Regions from separate parts of the Acidovorax carolinensis genome, predicted to be linked through region 2. Evidence: predicted binding sites of a transcription regulator. Region 2 holds the regulator's gene; each other region holds the start of a gene.
The links. Region 2 encodes FNR, which switches genes on or off when oxygen is low (the NO sensors DNR and NnrR bind a similar motif). Its sites were predicted from a motif close to TTGATNNNNATCAA; they were not measured.

Region 1 (4,298 bases), 1.3 Mb from region 2:
TGTCGCGCGCGGCATGCAGCCACCAGCGCTGGGTCCCCGGCAAGGAACACTACGAACTACACCGCGCCAACGCGCTGGCCGAGTGGTATTAAAACTAGAAACGGCAATTGACCGCTTTGCATCCATTGCCAAGTTACATGACATCTATCGCTGATGACATCGATGGCGTTCGCCTTATGGGTGAGAGCGCTATGCACCCGCCAGCACCGTGCTCAGGGCACCATGCGGCGTTGCTCCTCCTTGCGGGCAGGAGCCCGCTGCGTCGTCGCGCCTTGCCTGGCACCCCGATCTCGGCGCTACCGGGCGCATCCAACTGCCGTTTCTAGGTTGAGCCCCATGGACACCTGGATTCTGTTGCGCGGCCTCACCCGGGAAACCGCCCACTGGGGCCGCTTTGCGGACAACTTCCAGAGCGCATGGCCCGATGCCCGGGTCGTGACGCTCGACCTGCCGGGCAACGGCCAGCTCCATGCCCGGCGCAGCCCGCTCACCGTGCAGGGCATGGTGGCGGCCTGCCGGGCCGAGCTGGCCAGACAAGGGGTGCGCCCGCCGTTTCGGCTGTTCGCCATGTCGCTGGGCGCCATGGTCGCCACCGAATGGGCACGCACGGCACCGGCGGACATCGCGGGCTGCGTACTGGTGAACACCAGCTTTCGCCCGTTCAGCCCCTTTTTTCACCGGCTGCGCCCGCGCAACTACGCGGCATTGCTGGGCCTGGCGCTGCGGCCCCGATCGCCCGAAGCCATCGAACGCACGGTGTGGCGGCTGACGAGCAATGCGCCCGACCCGCGCAACGCGGTCATTGACGACTGGGTGGCCGCCCGCGCCCGGAACCCGGTGTCGGCAGCCAACGCCCTGCGCCAACTGGTGGCGGCGGCCCGCTACCGCGCGCCCACCGTGGCACCCAGCCCGCCCGTCCTGCTGCTGGCCAGCCAGAACGATCAGCTGGTGGACAGCCGCTGCTCGCAAGCCATTGCCCGTGGCTGGCATTGCGACCTGGCATTGCACCCACAGTCCGGCCACGATCTACCGCTGGATGCGCCCCAGTGGGTGCTGGAGCAGGTGCAGCAGTGGCTGGTGCAGGAGCCCCACCGCGCGGAGCACTGATGTGAATACAAGCCAAAAAAGGTTGTAGACCACGAGCATCATGGGCCTGATGCTATTAAAATTAAAGCAATTGGATGGGGCTGCTGCGGGGCAGCGCCTGGCCACTGCCCCTGGTTGCCTATCGGCCGTACAGGCGTTCAGGCCAGCGCGGCTTCTGCCGCGCCAGCCACCGCTGCATGGCTGCCTTCGTCGGAACAACTCGCACCGCCGCAACCGTGAATCAACCCCTCGGGCAACGCATCGGGGGCGTGCACCACACCGGTGGTGGCGTCAAAACCCACCCGGCGCAAATGCAATGCCAGCGCCGCGTCCATGCTTTCCGCATGCTGGGGAAACCACAGCGCCAACTCGGCCGCCATGGCACGCACCACATGCAGCTCGCCCCGGCCGCCGGCGCGCTCGGCGCCCTCGCGCATGACCTGCAGCACCACCTTGTGTTGCATGGCGTGGCAATTGCCCGAAGCAAATCGCGTGGCGGCCATCCACGCATCCTCCTGGCCAAAATGTTGCTCGGTGTGCTCGACCAGGGCCTGCCAGGCAGCCACCAGCGCAGCGTCGTCGGCCGCCTCCACCGCAGCCAGAAGATCCACGAACTCGCGGTGGGTGTCATCCATGAGCGGCAGGTCCAGTGCCAATGCGTCGGACCATTCGAGTGCAGACATTCTTGACTCCTTGCGTCACGAAAAAGGCGTGAGCTTAGGGCGCCAGGCCATGCCATGTGTTGACGCACGTCATGGGTCTTGCGTGCACGCCACAACGCAAGAAAGCCCCGCACAGGGCGGGGCTTCGGGGGGGCAGGCAAATGTGCCTGCCAGCTGCGCGGATGCGCTGCTGCCCGTCTATTTACTGGCCGTACATGCGCTTGGCGTCGTCCACGCATTTGGACTTGAGGTCGCCCGACATCGCGTCGCAACGCTCCTTGGCGGCCTTGTAGTTGGCCTCGTTCTTTTCCGCGGCAGCGTCCTTGCGCGCCTCGGCAACGGCAGCGCCCTTGGCGGCCGGCGTGTCGGCCGGCTTGGCCTTCACTTCGGCAACCTTGGCGTTTTCCTTGGCCGTCACATGGGCCGCCTTGGCGTCTTTCACGCAGACGTCCTTGGCGTTACCGCTGAGGTCGTCGCATTTCTCCTTGGCGACTGCATAGTCGGCATCCGCCCGGGCTACGCGGGCCTTGTAGTCGGCTTTCGGGCTGGGTTTGTATTTGGCTTCCAGTTCGGCCTTGGCGACATCTTCATGGCCCTTGGCTTCCTTGACGCAAATGTCCTTGGCGTTGCCCGTCAGGGCATTGCATTTGTCCTTGCTCGCCTTGTATTCGGCCGAGATGGTGTCTTTCGCCGCCTTGTACTCTGGCTGGGTCAGGGCAAAAGCGCTGGTGGCCAACAGGCCGGCGGTGACGGTGGCAATCAATGTGCGTGCAATTTTCATGGCGGATACCTCAGTGGAAATCGGAAAGGGGCGCAGGCGCGGCAGCGCCTGCGGGCAGGAAACGGCGTTCAAAGGCCGTAAGCGGAAACGCGCAAGGCATCAATCCTTGAAGCGGAAATCAGGATGGCGGTCCTGCCATTCCTTGAGCTGTTTTTCAGCTGCGTCACGGGCGATGCCGTGGCGTTCCTGGAGCTTGCCCAGAAACTGGTCGCGCCGGCCGGCAATCACATCGAAATCGTCATCGGTGAGCTTGCCCCATTGCTCGACCAACTTGCCCTTGAATTGCTTCCAGTTGCCTTGGAGGGTGTCTTCATTCATGGTGTGTGCTTCCTCGAAAAATTTCGCCTCAGCCATCCACCCGGAATGCGTGGAACATGTGCGTGATGCGATGGAGTCCACTGTAAAAACGACAGGCGCTGCGCCGCGTAGGCCATGCCGAGAACCACGCGTCAGCCCAGGCCTACGGTCCTGACAGACAAACACCCCGCATAGGACACCGGCAGAAGGCATTGCGGCGCCCTGCCCTCGCAACGGCAGGCAGCCGGGTTGAAGGCGCAGCTCAGCGACCCAGCTGCTCCAGCCACTGCGCCAGCTCTTGCGCCACCTGGTCCGTGGCCTCAGCCAGTGCCCGGGTGCCGCCTGCGGCATCGGCACTGGCCGCAGGGCGCTGCACGATGAAAACCCGCTGGCCCAGCAGCATTTCACCGGCCTGGGCGGGCTCTGCCAGGGTGGCACGCAGGCGCACCAGGCTGGCGCTTTCGGCGGCGCTGGTGAAGACCTGGCTGAACTCCTCCACGTCCACGCGCAACACGGTGGGCAGCTTGCCGCCCGCGCGGGCCTGGGCCGCACCGCTTTCGAGTGTGAGCACGGCGCGGCGCTGACCCAGCTGGTCGCGCAGGCGCTGCTGCACCAGTTGCGCAGGCGGCTGGCTCCATCGGGCCTGGGTGTAGGGGCGCAGCTGCCGGGCATCGGCGTAAGCCAGGCGGTAGAGCACGGCGGTGCTGCCTTCGATCAGGCCCGGCGCCTCGACATCGGCCAGCGCCAGGGGCGGCAGCGGTGCGCGCCGGTCGCCGGCCACTGGCGCCATGGCGCCCGGGCCGAAGTCGTAGTGCACGGGCCGTGATGGTGGCGATGGCAACGCCGAGCATCCCGCCAATAAAATAGCAACAAATACGGCTCCAGCGCTTGATTTGCGAGCGCTGGCAGCTATGAATTTGATAGTTTTCATGGCGAATTGCATCAGGGTTGAACCGTGGGTGCCTCAAAGCCGGGCTCGCCCGGGCCAGCGCCGGCCCGGCCGGTGCCATAGATGAAGAGTTGCGGGTTTTCGTTGATTCCACCGGCCGTGCGCCCGAACTGGCGCGCGGCACGCGAGGTGTCATCTGCCGCGCGGTTGACGCGCGGCAGGGTGCTGTTGCCAAACTGGTCGGCGGCGCGCGCCAGGGCCTGGGTGCCCTGGGTGATCTGATCGAGGGCACCACCTTCTGCACTCAGGCGTCGGGTGGTCTGACCGATGTCAGCGGCCAGCGTGGACACCTGGGCGCCGGCCTGCTGCAGGGCCTGCAGGGTCTGGCGTGCGTCGCCCGCCAGTGGCGGCAGGGCCGCCAGGGCCGGGTCCAGACGCTCTTTCACCGTGGTGTCCAGCCGCTGGGTCAGGGCCGCCACGCTGCTGGCGGCCTGCCCCATGCCATCGAGTGCCTGGCTGAACCGTTTCTGGTTGTCATCGCCCAGCAACTGGTTGATGCGGTGCGTGGCTTCTTCCACCTGAC
Region 2 (4,298 bases):
TGCCATTGGCGAGCGCCTGTTCATGAACAACTGCGCCCAGTGCCACGGTTCGGATGCGCGCGGCAGCAAGGGATTCCCCAACCTGGCAGACACCGACTGGCTGCATGGCGGCACCCCCGAGAAAATCCGCGAAACGCTGGAAAAGGGGCGCATCGGCAACATGCCTCCCATGGCTGCCGCAGTGGGTTCGCCGGAAGATGTGCGCAATCTGTCGCATTACGTGCTGAGCCTGTCGGGCAGTCCGCATGATTCTTTGCGGGCATCGCTGGGCAAGTCCAAGTTCGTCTCATGCGCCGCCTGCCACGGCATGGACGGCAAGGGCAACCAGGCGCTGGGCGCGCCCAACCTCACGGACGACATCTGGTTGCACGGTTGGGGCGAAGCGGCCATTACCGCCATGATCAACAATGGCAAGGTGAACCAGATGCCTGCGCAAGCCGACAAGTTGACCGACGCGCAGATCGGCGTGTTGGCATCGTATGTATGGGGCTTGTCCAACAAGCCCGTAGCAGCCCGCTGAAATCGGGGCGACCCTGCCGCATCCCGCTGGGGTCGCCCTCTGAAGTGTTCGTTTTTCTGCCTCCACCGCCTGCACCATGACATCATCTGACAGGCCTCCGCGCAAGGTCATCCCCATTGCGGCGGCCACACCCGAGCCATCGGCAGAGGGTGAATTCGTTTCCCTCTACGAAGCGCAAAAGAAGATTTATCCGCGGTCGATCAGCGGGTACTTTGCGCGCTGGCGCTGGGTCATGGTGTTTCTTACGCAGCTCGTTTTTTATGGGTTGCCGTGGCTTGAGTGGGGCCAGCGCCAGATGGTGCTGTTTGATCTGGGTGCCCGCCGGTTTTATATTTTCGGATTGGTTCTGTATCCGCAGGATTTCATCTACCTGACGGGGTTGCTGATTATCTCGGCGCTCTCGCTGTTTCTGTTCACTGCGGTTGCCGGTCGGTTGTGGTGCGGGTTTGCGTGTCCACAGACGGTCTATACCGAGATTTTCATGTGGATAGAGCACAAGATCGAGGGTGATCGCAGTGCGCGTCTGCGACTGGATGCGAGCCCCTGGACGTTTGAAAAGATCCGCAAGAAGTTCTTGAAGCAGGCCGTGTGGGTGGCAGTGGCACTTTGGACCGGTTTTACCTTTGTCGGTTATTTTGTGCCGATTCGGGAGCTGGGTCCTGAGCTGTTGGCTTTTTCCGGCGGCTGGCAGATTTTCTGGGTGTTTTTCTACGGATTCGCCACCTACGGCAATGCCGGCTTCATGCGGGAACAGGTGTGCAAATACATGTGTCCCTACGCCCGTTTCCAGAGCGCAATGTTCGATCGGGACACGCTCATCGTCACCTACGACGAAGCCCGTGGCGAGCCGCGTGGTCCACGAGTCAAGACCGTGGACTACAAGGCCAAGGGCTTGGGCGATTGCATCGATTGCACCTTGTGTGTTCAGGTTTGTCCCGTGGGCATCGACATCCGCAAGGGCCTGCAGTATGAATGCATCGGCTGCGGTCTTTGTGTGGATGCATGCAACACCGTGATGGACAAGATGCATTACCCCAGGGGGTTGATCCGTTATTCGACCCAAAATGGTGTCCTGCATCGCTGGAGTCAGTCGCAAATTTTGCGACATGTCTTGCGTCCTCGCGTGCTCATCTACACCGCGGTTCTGATTGCCTTGTGTGTGGGCATGTTGGCCAGCCTGGCAACACGCACCCCCTTGAAGGTCGATATAGTGCGTGACCGTGCTGCCTTGTCCCGCATTGTTGCGGGCGGTAAGCTCGAAAACGTGTATCGGTTGCAGATCATGAATGCCACAGAGGCTGCGCAGCGCTATCGCATTGCAGCGAGCGGGCTCGATGGCCTTGAAGTGGCATCGGAGCGGGAGATTGAAATTGGTGCCGCAGAATCCCGCTGGGTGGCTGTGCGGCTCCAGATACCCTATGGATCGGCCGCTCCGGGCTCTCACACGATTCATTTCGATATTTCGGCACCGGAAAGCGGTGGCAAAGTTACCGAGAAATCCATTTTCCTGGTGCCACGTTAGGTGAAGGTCGCTTAATGGCTCCAGGGCGTCTTGCGAACTGTATTGCTGACAAGCTGAGAAATTTTTATGTCATCCAGCCCCGTTGTTACTCCTAAATCGCAGCCCTGGTGGAGATTTGGTCATGTCTGGCTGGTGATTGCCGGGCCGGTCATTGTGGTGATCGCCGGCTTTGTCACGCTGTGGCTGGCTGTCAGTCGGCCTGACCCCGTCGTAGAGGAAGACTATTACCGCAAGGGAATTGAGATCAACCAGACGCTCGCGCAGCCTGAAAAAAGTTTGGCTCCCGCAGTCAAGGCCCGTAACCACGCGGCGACACCTGCTGGGGATCAACCTCGCTGAGCTTTGATGCTAGCCTGGTGTAGGCAAATCCCCTCAGCAAAACCTTAGGAGACAACACAATGTGGACGCAACGCCTGATGTGGATTGCATGGCCTGCCTTTTTGGTAGCAGGCGTTCTGGAAATGCTGGTTTTCGCCATGGTGGATCCGCAGGATCTGCATTGGTTTGGTCAGCCGTTGACGCTGTCGCGCCAGGGCGTTTATACCCTTGCGTTCTTTGTTTTCTGGATCATTACCATGGTTGCCAGCGCGCTGACGACCCTGCTGTCTATGTCACCCTTTGAACTCAACCGCTGCCCTGTGGCCCCGCAGGCACGCCCGGATGATTGTCACAAGGCTTCATCGTGCCCCTAAGAGGCACATTTCTGTATGACGATCAGTGGCAGGCCTGCTGATTGTTAACGATGCGCTTGAGGGCCTCGGTATCCAGAATGCGGACATGGCGCTGTTTCACTTCCACGGTGCCTTCTTCCACAAATTTCGAGAACGTGCGGCTCACGGTTTCCAGTTTGAGTCCCAGGTAACTGCCAATTTCTTCCCGCGTCATCCGCAATACCAGTTCGGATTGCGAGAACCCACGGGCGTGCAGGCGTTGCACCAGATTGAGAAGGAACGCCGCAAGACGCTCTTCGGCGCGCATGCTGCCGAGCAAAAGCATTACACCGTGCTCGCGAACGATTTCGCGGCTCATGATCTTGTGAACATGGTGCTGCAGGGCGTTGACTTCGCGCGACAGTTCTTCGATGCGATCAAAGGGCATGACGCACACTTCGGCGTCTTCGAGGGCGATGGCGTCGCAGGTATGGTGATCGTTGACGATGCCGTCGAGCCCAATAATCTCACCGGCCATCTGAAAACCCGTGACCTGGTCACGCCCATCTTCCGTGGCGACGCAGGTCTTGAAAAATCCTGTGCGAATGGCATAGAGAGAAGTGAATGACTCTCCATTGCGAAAGAGGGTACCGCCACGCTTGATCTTTCGTCGCACGGCCACGATGTCGTCAATGCGTTGCAACTGCTGTTCGTTCAAACCTACGGGCATGCACAGTTCTCGCAGGTTGCAGTTGGAACAGGCGACTTTGATGGTTTGCGGATTCATGGACACTGGAACCTGGTTGGGCCGGGATAATTGGCTGATATCTGTTGGGACGCAATTGTCCCGCGCTGCGCGCCCGGCGGCTGATATGAATCAAATTGTCACCGCTGCGTCCCTTCATGTTCTTGATTAAAGTCAAGGACGTCGGTCGAAGGGTACGGCACAGTATCAATGCACGCAAGGATATTTTCCCATGACCGCTGTTTCACCAGAACTTCTGCGCCGTTTTGACGTGCCAGGACCTCGTTATACCTCCTATCCCACCGCAGATCGGTTTGTGGAGGCGTTTGGGCAAGAGGACTATGTGCTGGCGCTCTCGCAGCGCCGGGTGGGTACCACGGCCATGGCGCTGCCGCTGTCCCTGTACGTCCACATTCCGTTTTGCGAATCGCTGTGTTACTACTGCGCTTGCAACAAGATCATCACCAAGCACCATGACCGTGCCGATGTGTATTTGCGCTATCTGAGCCGCGAAATTGATCTGTACACGGCCCACTGTGGCACCGGGCAGGTAGTCAGTCAGCTTCACTTGGGCGGGGGCACGCCAACCTTTCTGTCGGATGACGGCCTGCGGCAGCTCATGGCAACGCTGCGTCGCAGCTTCTCGCTTGCTCCGGGCGGCGAATACTCCATTGAGGTCGATCCCCGCACAGTCACTGCCGATCGCTTGGCAGTGCTGGCTGAGCTGGGTTTCAACCGGCTGAGCTTCGGCGTGCAGGATTTCGATACCGAGGTGCAGAAGGCGGTGCACCGTATCCAGCCGGCAGATCAGGTGTTTGCGCTGGTGGAGGCATCCCGCGCCCTGGGCTTTGAGTCCGTCAA
Region 3 (4,298 bases), 1.6 Mb from region 2:
CAGGTAGACGATGCCGAACTGCTGGGCAATGCGCAACTGGCCTTCGGCGGCATGCGCCGGGGCCGACAAGCCCAGGCCCGCCGTGAACAGGCCCGCAGCGGTGAGCACGGCGGCCGTCTTGCGGCCCAGGGTGCGGCGGGTGAAAAGGCGGCGGGTGGGGTGGGACATGGCAGGTTCTTCGGTTGGATATGAGTAAAAAGTGCCTCTGGCGCTTATGGGATAAGCGCGAGAAGCTATAAAAAACGAAGCGCCTCAGAAAGGCAGATCGCCTTCGATGGTGGTGCGGTAGAGCTTGCGGCGCTCGGTGTCGGGGGTGCCTGTGGCCAGGTGCAGCACCGAGCGGTTGTCCCAGAACACCAGGTCATGCGGCTGCCAGCGGTGGCGATAGACGAATTCGGGCTTCACGCTGGCGGCAAACAGCTGGGCCAGCAGGTCGCGGCTTTCGTCTTCGGGCAGGCCCACGATGCGCGTGGTGAAGTGCTCGCTGACGAACAGCGCCTTGCGCGCGGTTTCGGGGTGGGTGCGCACCACGGGGTGCACCGCGGGTTGGACTTCATCGATCTGCGCCTGCGTGAGCGCGGGCCGCCAGGGGCACTTCGCGCGCAGCTCGTCGTAGCGGGCCAGGTAGCTGTGCTCGGCCTGCAGCGGGGCGATGGTCTTTTTCAATGCTTCGGGCAAGGCGTCGTAGGCCGCGTGCTGGTCGGCAAACAGGGTGTCGCCACCCACGGCGGGCAGCTCCTGGGCGTGCAGCAGCGAGCCCAGGCTGGGCACGGCCTTGTACGACAGGTCGGAATGCCAGAAATGGCCCGCATCCCCGAGGCCGATGGGCTGGCCGTTTTCCTTGATGTTGGAGACCACCAGGATCTCGGGATGGCCCGCGAGCTGGAAGTTCTTCAGCACATGGATCTGCAGCGGCCCGAAGCGGCGGCTGAAATTCACCTGCTGGCGCGGCGTGATGCGCTGGTTGCGCAACACCAGCACATGGTGGTGCAGGTGCGCCCGGTGCAGGCGCGCAAAGTCATCGGCGGTCAGCGGTTGCGCCAGGTCCAGCCCCAGCACCTCGGCGCCCAGCGGGCCGGCCGCGTCGGCGGTGGGGCGGATTTCAAAGGTTGGCGACGGGTATGTGGCGGCCACCGGGGTGGCGGCATCACCAGTGGACAGAACAGCGGAAAGGACAGCAGACATGGGCGACTTCTCACGGCACCGGCGCCAAACCGGGGCCGCCGATGCGGCCCGGGCGGGTCAGTGCGAATGAAGTCTAGGGAAGGCGCCCGGCGGTGAAAACCACGTTTTTCGCGCTTGCAAATGACAAAAACAAATATCGGTGGCGGTCTAGGGCGTTGATGCCGCCCGCGCCCGGCGCTGGCGCAATGCCAGCCACAGCAAGGCCGCGCCCGTGATCGCAATGGGCGCCAGCGAGCCGTAGTTGAGCAGCGTCCAGCCCTGGGTGGTGACCAGCACGCCCGAGAACAGCGAACTCACGGCCAGCGTGGCAAACACGCAGAAATTGAGGGCGGCCTGGGCGCGGTCCTTTTCTTCGGGGCGGTAGGCCGTCAGGGCCAGCGCCGTGCTGCCGGTGAACAGAAAATTCCAGCCCACGCCCAGCATGAACAGTGCAATACCGAAGTGGTGCAAGTCCACTCCCATCAGCGCCACGGCCACGCAGGCCAGGTTCAGCAGCACACCCGTCCCCATGATGGGCAGCACGCCATAGCGCTTGATGAGGTGGCCCGTGAAGAAGCCCGGTGCAAACATGCCGATCACATGCCACTGCAGCACCAGCGCCGCATCATCAAAAGCAAAGCCGCAGACCTGCATGGCCAGCGGTGTGGCGGCCATCAGCAGGTTCATCACGCCATAGCCCAGGGCGGCGCCCAGCACGGCCACGAGGAAGGCCGGCTGCCGCATCAGCTCGGGCAATGGCCGGCCACGGGCGGGCTGGCCCGCCGCGTTGAGCACCTGCGGCTGCGCCTCGAAGCGGATGGCGGCCATGCACGCCATGGACAACAGCGCCACGGCCATCAGCGCCACATAGGCGCCCGCAAACGCGGCGGGAAACAGCGTGCGCGTGGCGCTGGCCAGGTTGGGCCCCGCGATCGCGCCCAGCAGGCCACCGGCCAGCACCAGCGAAACCGCCTTTTCGCGGTAGTCGGGGGCGGCCAGTTCGGCGGCGGCAAAGCGGTAGAGCTGCCCGTTGGCGCTGTAGTAGCCCGCCACCAGCGTGGCCGTGCACAGCAGCCAGAAGTTGCCCGCAAACGCCGCCACCGCGCACAGCAGCGCCGAAAGCACCGCCACGGCCAGCCCGATCTGGAACGACACCTGCCGCCCCCAGCGCGCCTGGCTGCGCGCCACCAGCGGGGTGGACAGCGCGCCGCCCACCACATAGCCCATCACGGGCAGCGTGGCCATCCAGCCAAACGGCGCCAGCTGCAGGCCCACCAGGCCGTTGATGGCGATGAAGACCACATTGTTGGTCAGGAAAAGGCCCTGGCAAAGGGCCAGCAGCCAGAGGTTTCGGTTCACGGCGGGATGGCGTTGGGGATAAGGGGTGACGGGGTGACGGGGTGACGGGGTGACGGGGCGCATGAACCCGTTGCCAGCGGCCCGACGGCATGGCCTGCATCAAAGCCCGACGGCATTCGTCTGGCATTGTGCACTGCAGTTGACGAAGATCAGCCGCCGCGCAGCCCCCAGTCGCTAAGGTGCCGCCAGTGCCGTGGTTCCATGCCCGGAGCCGGCCATTGATTGCTTGTGATGGAATCCCTGAACCCGACTGCGGCGCCCCCTGCGGCGACCGCCCTTGAACTGGTCTGCCCCGCCGGCAGCCTGCCCGCCCTGAAGGCCGCGGTGGACAACGGTGCCAACTGTGTCTACCTGGGCCTGCGCGACGCCACCAACGCGCGCAACTTTGCGGGTCTGAACTTTGACGAGGCGGCCATCGCCAGCGGCATTCGTTACGCGCATGAGCGCGGCTGCAAGGTGTTCATGGCGCTCAATACCTATCCCCAGGCGTCCAACCCCGACCCCTGGCGCAGCGCCCTGGACAAGGCGGTGGACCTGGGGGTGGACGCCGTCATCCTGGCCGACCCCGGGCTCATGCACTACGCGGCGCAGCGCCATCCGAAGCTGCGCCTGCACCTGTCGGTGCAGGGCTCGGCCACCAACTACGAGGCCATCAACTTCTACCGCGAGCAGTTCGGCATCGTGCGGGCCGTGCTGCCGCGCGTGCTGTCGATGGAGCAGGTGCGCCAGGTCATCGACAAGACCCCGGTGGAGATCGAGGTGTTCGGCTTTGGCAGCCTGTGCGTGATGGTCGAGGGGCGCTGCGCGCTGTCTTCGTACGTGACGGGCGAATCCCCCAACACGCACGGCGTGTGCTCGCCGCCCAAGGCCGTGCGTTGGCAGGAGACACCGCAGGGCCGCGAGTCGCGCCTGAACGGCGTGTTGATCGACCGCTATGCGCCCGGCGAAAACGCCGGCTACCCCACGCTGTGCAAGGGCCGCTTCGACGTGGGGGACGACGAGAACTACTACGCCATCGAAGAGCCCACCAGCCTCAACACGCTGGAGCTGCTGCCCCAGTTGCTCAAGATCGGTGTGCGCGCCATCAAGATCGAAGGCCGCCAGCGCAGCCCGGCCTATGTGGCGCAAGTCACCAGGGTCTGGCGCGAAGCCATGGACCAGTGCCTGGCCAACCCCCACCGCTACGCCCCCAAGACCACCTGGATGGCCAGCCTCGACCAGGTGGCCGAGGGCCAGCAGCACACGCTGGGCGCCTACCACCGCCCCTGGAAATGACGCACCCCGGAGACCGCACCATGAAACTATCCCTGGGTCCGCTGCTGTACTACTGGCCGCGCGAAACCATCTTCGCTTTCTACGAGGCCATGGCCGCCACGCCGCTCGACGTGGTCTACCTGGGCGAAACCGTGTGCTCGCGCCGCCACGAACTGCGGCTGGCCGACTGGCTGGACATTGCCCGCATGCTGCAGGACGCCGGCAAGCAGGCCGTGCTGTCCACGCAGGTGCTGATCGAGTCGGGCTCGGACGTGAGCGTGTTGCACAAGATCGCTGACAACGCCGAGTTCACCGTCGAGGCCAACGACATGGGCGCGGTGCGCTGCCTGTCGGGCCAAACGCCGGGTCGGCCCTTCGTTGCAGGCCCGCACCTGAACCTGTACAACGCGCCCTCGCTGCAATGGATGGCGCAGCTGGGCGCCAGCCGCTGGGTGATGCCGCTGGAGATGGCGCAGGATGCGCTGGCCGCCATGCTGGTGAATCGCCCTGCCGGGCTTGAA
Region 4 (4,298 bases), 1.9 Mb from region 2:
TTGAAGACACCCGGTTTTTCCAGCATGGCGGCGTCGATTACAAAGGAATGCTGCGCGCAGTCCTTGCCAATCTGGGGCGTGTCAAAAGCCAGGGCGCTTCGACTATCACCATGCAGGTGGCACGTAATGTTTATCTGTCATCGGAAAAAACATTTACGCGGAAAATTTACGAAATCTTACTAACATTCAAACTCGAACATTTGCTCACAAAAGACCAAATTCTCGAGATTTACATGAACCAGATTTACTTGGGTAACCGCGCCTATGGATTTGCAGCGGCAACCGAGGCCTATTTTGGCAAACCGCTGAAATCGGTTTCCATCGCCGAAGCAGCCATGTTGGCGGGGCTGCCCAAGGCGCCCTCTGCGTACAACCCGATCAGCAATCCCAAACGCGCCCGCGCACGCCAGCTCTACATCATTGAACGGATGCAAGAAAACGGCTTCATCACGGCCCAAGAGGCAGCGGCCGCAAAGGTGGAAGAAATCAAAATTCGCTCAGGGCAGGACAACACCCGCGTCCATGCCGAATATGTGGCCGAGATGGTTCGGCAACTGATCTTCAGCCAGTATGGCAATGAGGCATACACCCGCGGCTTGAACGTGTACACGACGCTGAACGCAGCCAACCAGGATGCCGCCTACGCGGCCCTGCGACGCGGCATCATGGACTACGAACGACGCCAGCAGTATCGCGGCCCTGAACAATTCGTGGACCTGCCCAAGGCTCCGGAAGAGGTAGAAGACGCCATCGACGAAGCGCTGGCCAGCCATCCTGACAACGGGGATGTCATGGCAGCGGTGGTGCTGGAGGCGACCGCGCGCAAGATCGTGGCGGCGCGCGCCAACGGCGACACTCTTGAAATCACCGGCGACGGACTCAAACCCGCGCAGTCCGGCCTGAGCGACAAGGCCGCTCCCAACATCAAGATTCGCCGGGGTGCCGTGATTCGCGTGGTCAAGACGCCCAAGAACACCTGGGAAATCACACAGTTGCCGGAGGTAGAGGGCGCCCTGGTGGCCCTTGACCCCCGCACGGGTGCCATCAAGGCGCTGGTGGGCGGCTTTGATTTTGACAAGAACAAGTTCAACCATGCGGCGCAGGCTTGGCGCCAGCCAGGGTCGAGCTTCAAGCCCTTTATTTACTCTGCCGCACTGGAGAAGGGCTTCACTCCGGCCACGGTCGTCAATGACGCTCCCCTCTTCTTTGATGGGGGCGTAACCGGCGGCCAACCCTGGGAACCCAAGAACTACGACGGAAAGTACGACGGTCCCATGACCATGCGGACCGGTCTGGCCAAATCCAAAAACATGGTTTCCATCCGCATCCTGCAGGCAGTCGGCCCCAAGACGGCGCAGGAATGGGTGAGCCGCTTCGGCTTCGACGCTGAAAAGCACCCCGCTTACCTGACCATGGCATTGGGAGCGGGTTCGGTCACACCATTGCAGATGGCGTCGGGGTTCTCGGTATTTGCCAATGGCGGCTATCGCGTCAACCCGTGGCTGATTGCACGGGTGACCGACCACAAAGGCCGCGTGATTTCCGAAAACCCACCTCCTGCAGTCAGCGACCTGCCCCGCGCCATTGATGCACGAAATGCCTTCATCATGGACAACCTGCTGCAGGAAGTCACACGCACAGGGACTGCCGCACGGGCTCAGGCCACCCTCAAGCGGCCGGACCTGCACGGCAAGACAGGCACAACCAACGACTCCGTGGACGCATGGTTTGCCGGTTACCAGCCCACCCTGGCCGCAGTGACCTGGATTGGCTACGACAAGCCCCGCAATCTGGGCAGCCGGGAAACCGGGGGCGGGCTGAGCCTGCCGGTGTGGATCAATTTCATGGAGCGTGCACTCAAGGGAGTGCCCGTCATGGAAACCACTGTGCCGCCTGGCGTGGTGAATGTGGGTGGTGAGTGGTTCTATGAGGAATATGCGCGAAATGCGGGGGTTGCCAACTTGGGCCTGGAAAACCGGGGCACGGCTTCATCACCCGTGGCGCCGCAAGCGCCGCCACCGACCGAAGAGCGCAATCGCATCCTCGATCTCTTCCGCAACTGAATCTCCGCCTCCAGAAGTCGGGGGGGCGCCCTCAACGGGGTCAACCCCATATAACCATCGTTTCCTGCCCCTCCCCCGGCAAGGCCGGGGTGCCTCCCCGACAGATACGGTGATTTCGAGAGCGAGACCGATGCGCCTTTTCAAGCTTTGAATCGAAGCGGTGTACCAGACTGCTGCGCCGCATCCTGGCTCAGGCGGTCAAAGAATTCACCGGCACCTTTGGTGTCTTGCCAGACTGCCCCGTCAAACCGGTAGTGGTAGCCACCCGATTTGGCCGCCATCCAGACCTCATGCAGAGGTTTTTGCAGATTGATGATGATCTGGCTGCGGTTCGGAAATGTCAGGGTCACCATGCCGCCGGTGCGCTGGCTATCCACATCTGCATCGCCCGTGTCATTGATGCGATCGCAGTTGCGCTCCACCGCGAGCAACAGTTTTTCAGCCTGGTCCAGAAATTCAAGGTCGGTCATTACAATTTACGCATGTTGAGAGCTCCCCAAATTCTAGTCAGGACCATTGCCCTTGCTGCGAGCACGGCGGCATTGGTAGGCTGCGGCCAGCGCGGCCCTCTGTATCTCCCCGGGGCGCCCGAGGCCAGGCAACGGGCAACACTGCCTGAAACCCTTTCCCCCGTGCTGATGACTACGCCGGCATCCACCCCCACTTCTCCCGCGTCGGTGCCGCGCTGATGGTGTTCGGCCTGCGGCCATTGCGCAAAAATCAACGATGGGAAGGACGGTAGGCTTGATTTTTATCAAGCACAAATTGCAGGGGTAATCGTACAGTCTGCGCTTTATTGCACCACAGCACCGACATGCCCCTGGAACTCTATCGCGACAAGAATCACGCCTGCCTCATGTTCACCGACCTCATCGAGGAGGACGGGCAAGCGGTTCAAGCCAACCAGTTCCTGATCGTTGACGACGACACCGGCGCCATCATCGACCCGGGTGGCAACCTTGCCTTCAATGAACTGTTCATGGGCATGTCCAAACATTTCGCGCCCGGCAAGCTGTCGTATGTCATCGCGTCGCACGCCGATCCAGACATCATCGCCTCGCTCGACCGCTGGATGACCAGCACCAAGGCGTCGCTGGTGATTTCTCGAGTGTGGGAGCGGTTTGCCCCCCACTTCACCAAGGTGGGCAAGACCGAAAACCGGGTGATCGGCGTGCCGGACAGTGGCGGACATCTGCCACTGGGGCGCCACGAACTGGTGCTGTTGCCAGCGCACTTCATGCACTCCGAGGGCAACTTCCATTTCTACGACCCGGTCAGCCGCATCCTGTTCACCGGCGATCTGGGGGTGTCGATGATGTCGGGGGCCGAGGCGCGCATTCCGGTCACCGATCTGGCGCCGCATATCCCGCGCATGGAGGCTTTTCACCGCCGCTACATGGTGTCCAACAAGATCCTGCGGCTGTGGGTGCGCATGGCGCGCCAGCTGGACATCGCCATGCTGGTGCCTCAACATGGCGCACCCATCATGGGCAAGAAGGCCATCAATGACTTTCTGGACTGGATCGAAAACCTCATGTGCGGCATCGACTTGTTTGATGACCGCGCCTACCAGATTCCGACCGCCCACATCGACCCGGTGAGCCGGCAACTGCGGCCGGCGCTGCGGGCGGTCAACGCCTAGCAACCAAATTTGACCCAAAACCGGTGCTATCGCTCACCAGCAAAGCGCAAGATGCTATATTTAATATAGCAATCAGGAAGGTGTGGCGGTTTTACCGCGCCCCACCGGCGGGGCGGTCCTGAAGGCCATGCGCCGCCACAGGCGCCATCCCAGCAGGGCCGTGAGGATGGCGCCATACACTGCGACTTCCGCAAAGTCGTTCTTGCCGGAGCGCATCCAGAAAAAATGCAGGATAGCCAGTCCGGCCACCCCATACACCGCCCGGTGCAGTGCCTGCCAGAGGCGCCCTCCCAATGCCCGGATGGCACGGTTACACGAGGTTGCCGCCAGCAATACAAGCAGGCAAAACGCCAGGAAGCCCACCAGGATGAAGGGCCGCTTGGCAATGTCGCGGGCGATCTCGCCAAGGTCAAAGCCCATGTCGAACCCGCTGTAGCTCATCAGGTGCAGCAGCGCATAGAAAAACACAAACAGACCCAGCATGCGCCGAAAGCGCGCCAGTTGCGGGCTGGCGGTCATCACGCGCAGCGGTGTCACGGCCAGCACCACACACAGGGCCCGCAAGGTCCAGTCGCCGGTGGCGCGGATCAGTG

Region 1: CBP34_RS01265 (hemerythrin domain-containing protein) is a predicted target of FNR. The motif match lies at 1,829-1,842, and genes of this name have one in related genera.
Region 3: ubiU (ubiquinone anaerobic biosynthesis protein UbiU) is a predicted target of FNR. The motif match lies at 2,663-2,676, and genes of this name have one in related genera.
Region 4: CBP34_RS16255 (oxygen-binding di-iron domain-containing protein) is a predicted target of FNR. The motif match lies at 2,808-2,821, and genes of this name have one in related genera.

Annotation. Positions count from the first base shown of each region.
Region 1 covers NZ_CP021361.1:263,756-268,053, reverse strand. The annotation lists gene CBP34_RS01275 (M14 family zinc carboxypeptidase) at 1-92, shown strand, start outside; gene CBP34_RS01270 (alpha/beta fold hydrolase) at 337-1,107, shown strand; gene CBP34_RS01265 (hemerythrin domain-containing protein) at 1,245-1,769, opposite strand; gene CBP34_RS01260 (hypothetical protein) at 1,951-2,529, opposite strand; gene CBP34_RS01255 (CsbD family protein) at 2,629-2,847, opposite strand; gene CBP34_RS01250 (ABC-type transport auxiliary lipoprotein family protein) at 3,089-3,757, opposite strand; gene CBP34_RS01245 (MlaD family protein) at 3,769-4,298, opposite strand, start outside.
Region 2 covers NZ_CP021361.1:1,600,798-1,605,095, forward strand. The annotation lists gene ccoP (cytochrome-c oxidase, cbb3-type subunit III) at 1-520, shown strand, start outside; gene ccoG (cytochrome c oxidase accessory protein CcoG) at 597-2,042, shown strand; gene CBP34_RS07555 (FixH family protein) at 2,109-2,381, shown strand; gene CBP34_RS07560 (hypothetical protein) at 2,441-2,734, shown strand; gene fnr (fumarate/nitrate reduction transcriptional regulator Fnr) at 2,757-3,479, opposite strand; partial or broken gene hemN (oxygen-independent coproporphyrinogen III oxidase) at 3,670-4,298, shown strand, end outside.
Region 3 covers NZ_CP021361.1:4,088,035-4,092,332, reverse strand. The annotation lists gene CBP34_RS19160 (ABC transporter substrate-binding protein) at 1-168, opposite strand, end outside; gene CBP34_RS19155 (TauD/TfdA dioxygenase family protein) at 253-1,185, opposite strand; gene CBP34_RS19150 (MFS transporter) at 1,333-2,523, opposite strand; gene ubiU (ubiquinone anaerobic biosynthesis protein UbiU) at 2,755-3,798, shown strand; gene CBP34_RS19140 (U32 family peptidase) at 3,819-4,298, shown strand, end outside.
Region 4 covers NZ_CP021361.1:3,458,001-3,462,298, forward strand. The annotation lists gene CBP34_RS16240 (penicillin-binding protein 1A) at 1-2,063, shown strand, start outside; gene cyaY (iron donor protein CyaY) at 2,204-2,533, opposite strand; gene lptM (LPS translocon maturation chaperone LptM) at 2,546-2,752, shown strand; gene CBP34_RS16255 (oxygen-binding di-iron domain-containing protein) at 2,878-3,705, shown strand; gene CBP34_RS16260 (protein-methionine-sulfoxide reductase heme-binding subunit MsrQ) at 3,778-4,298, opposite strand, start outside.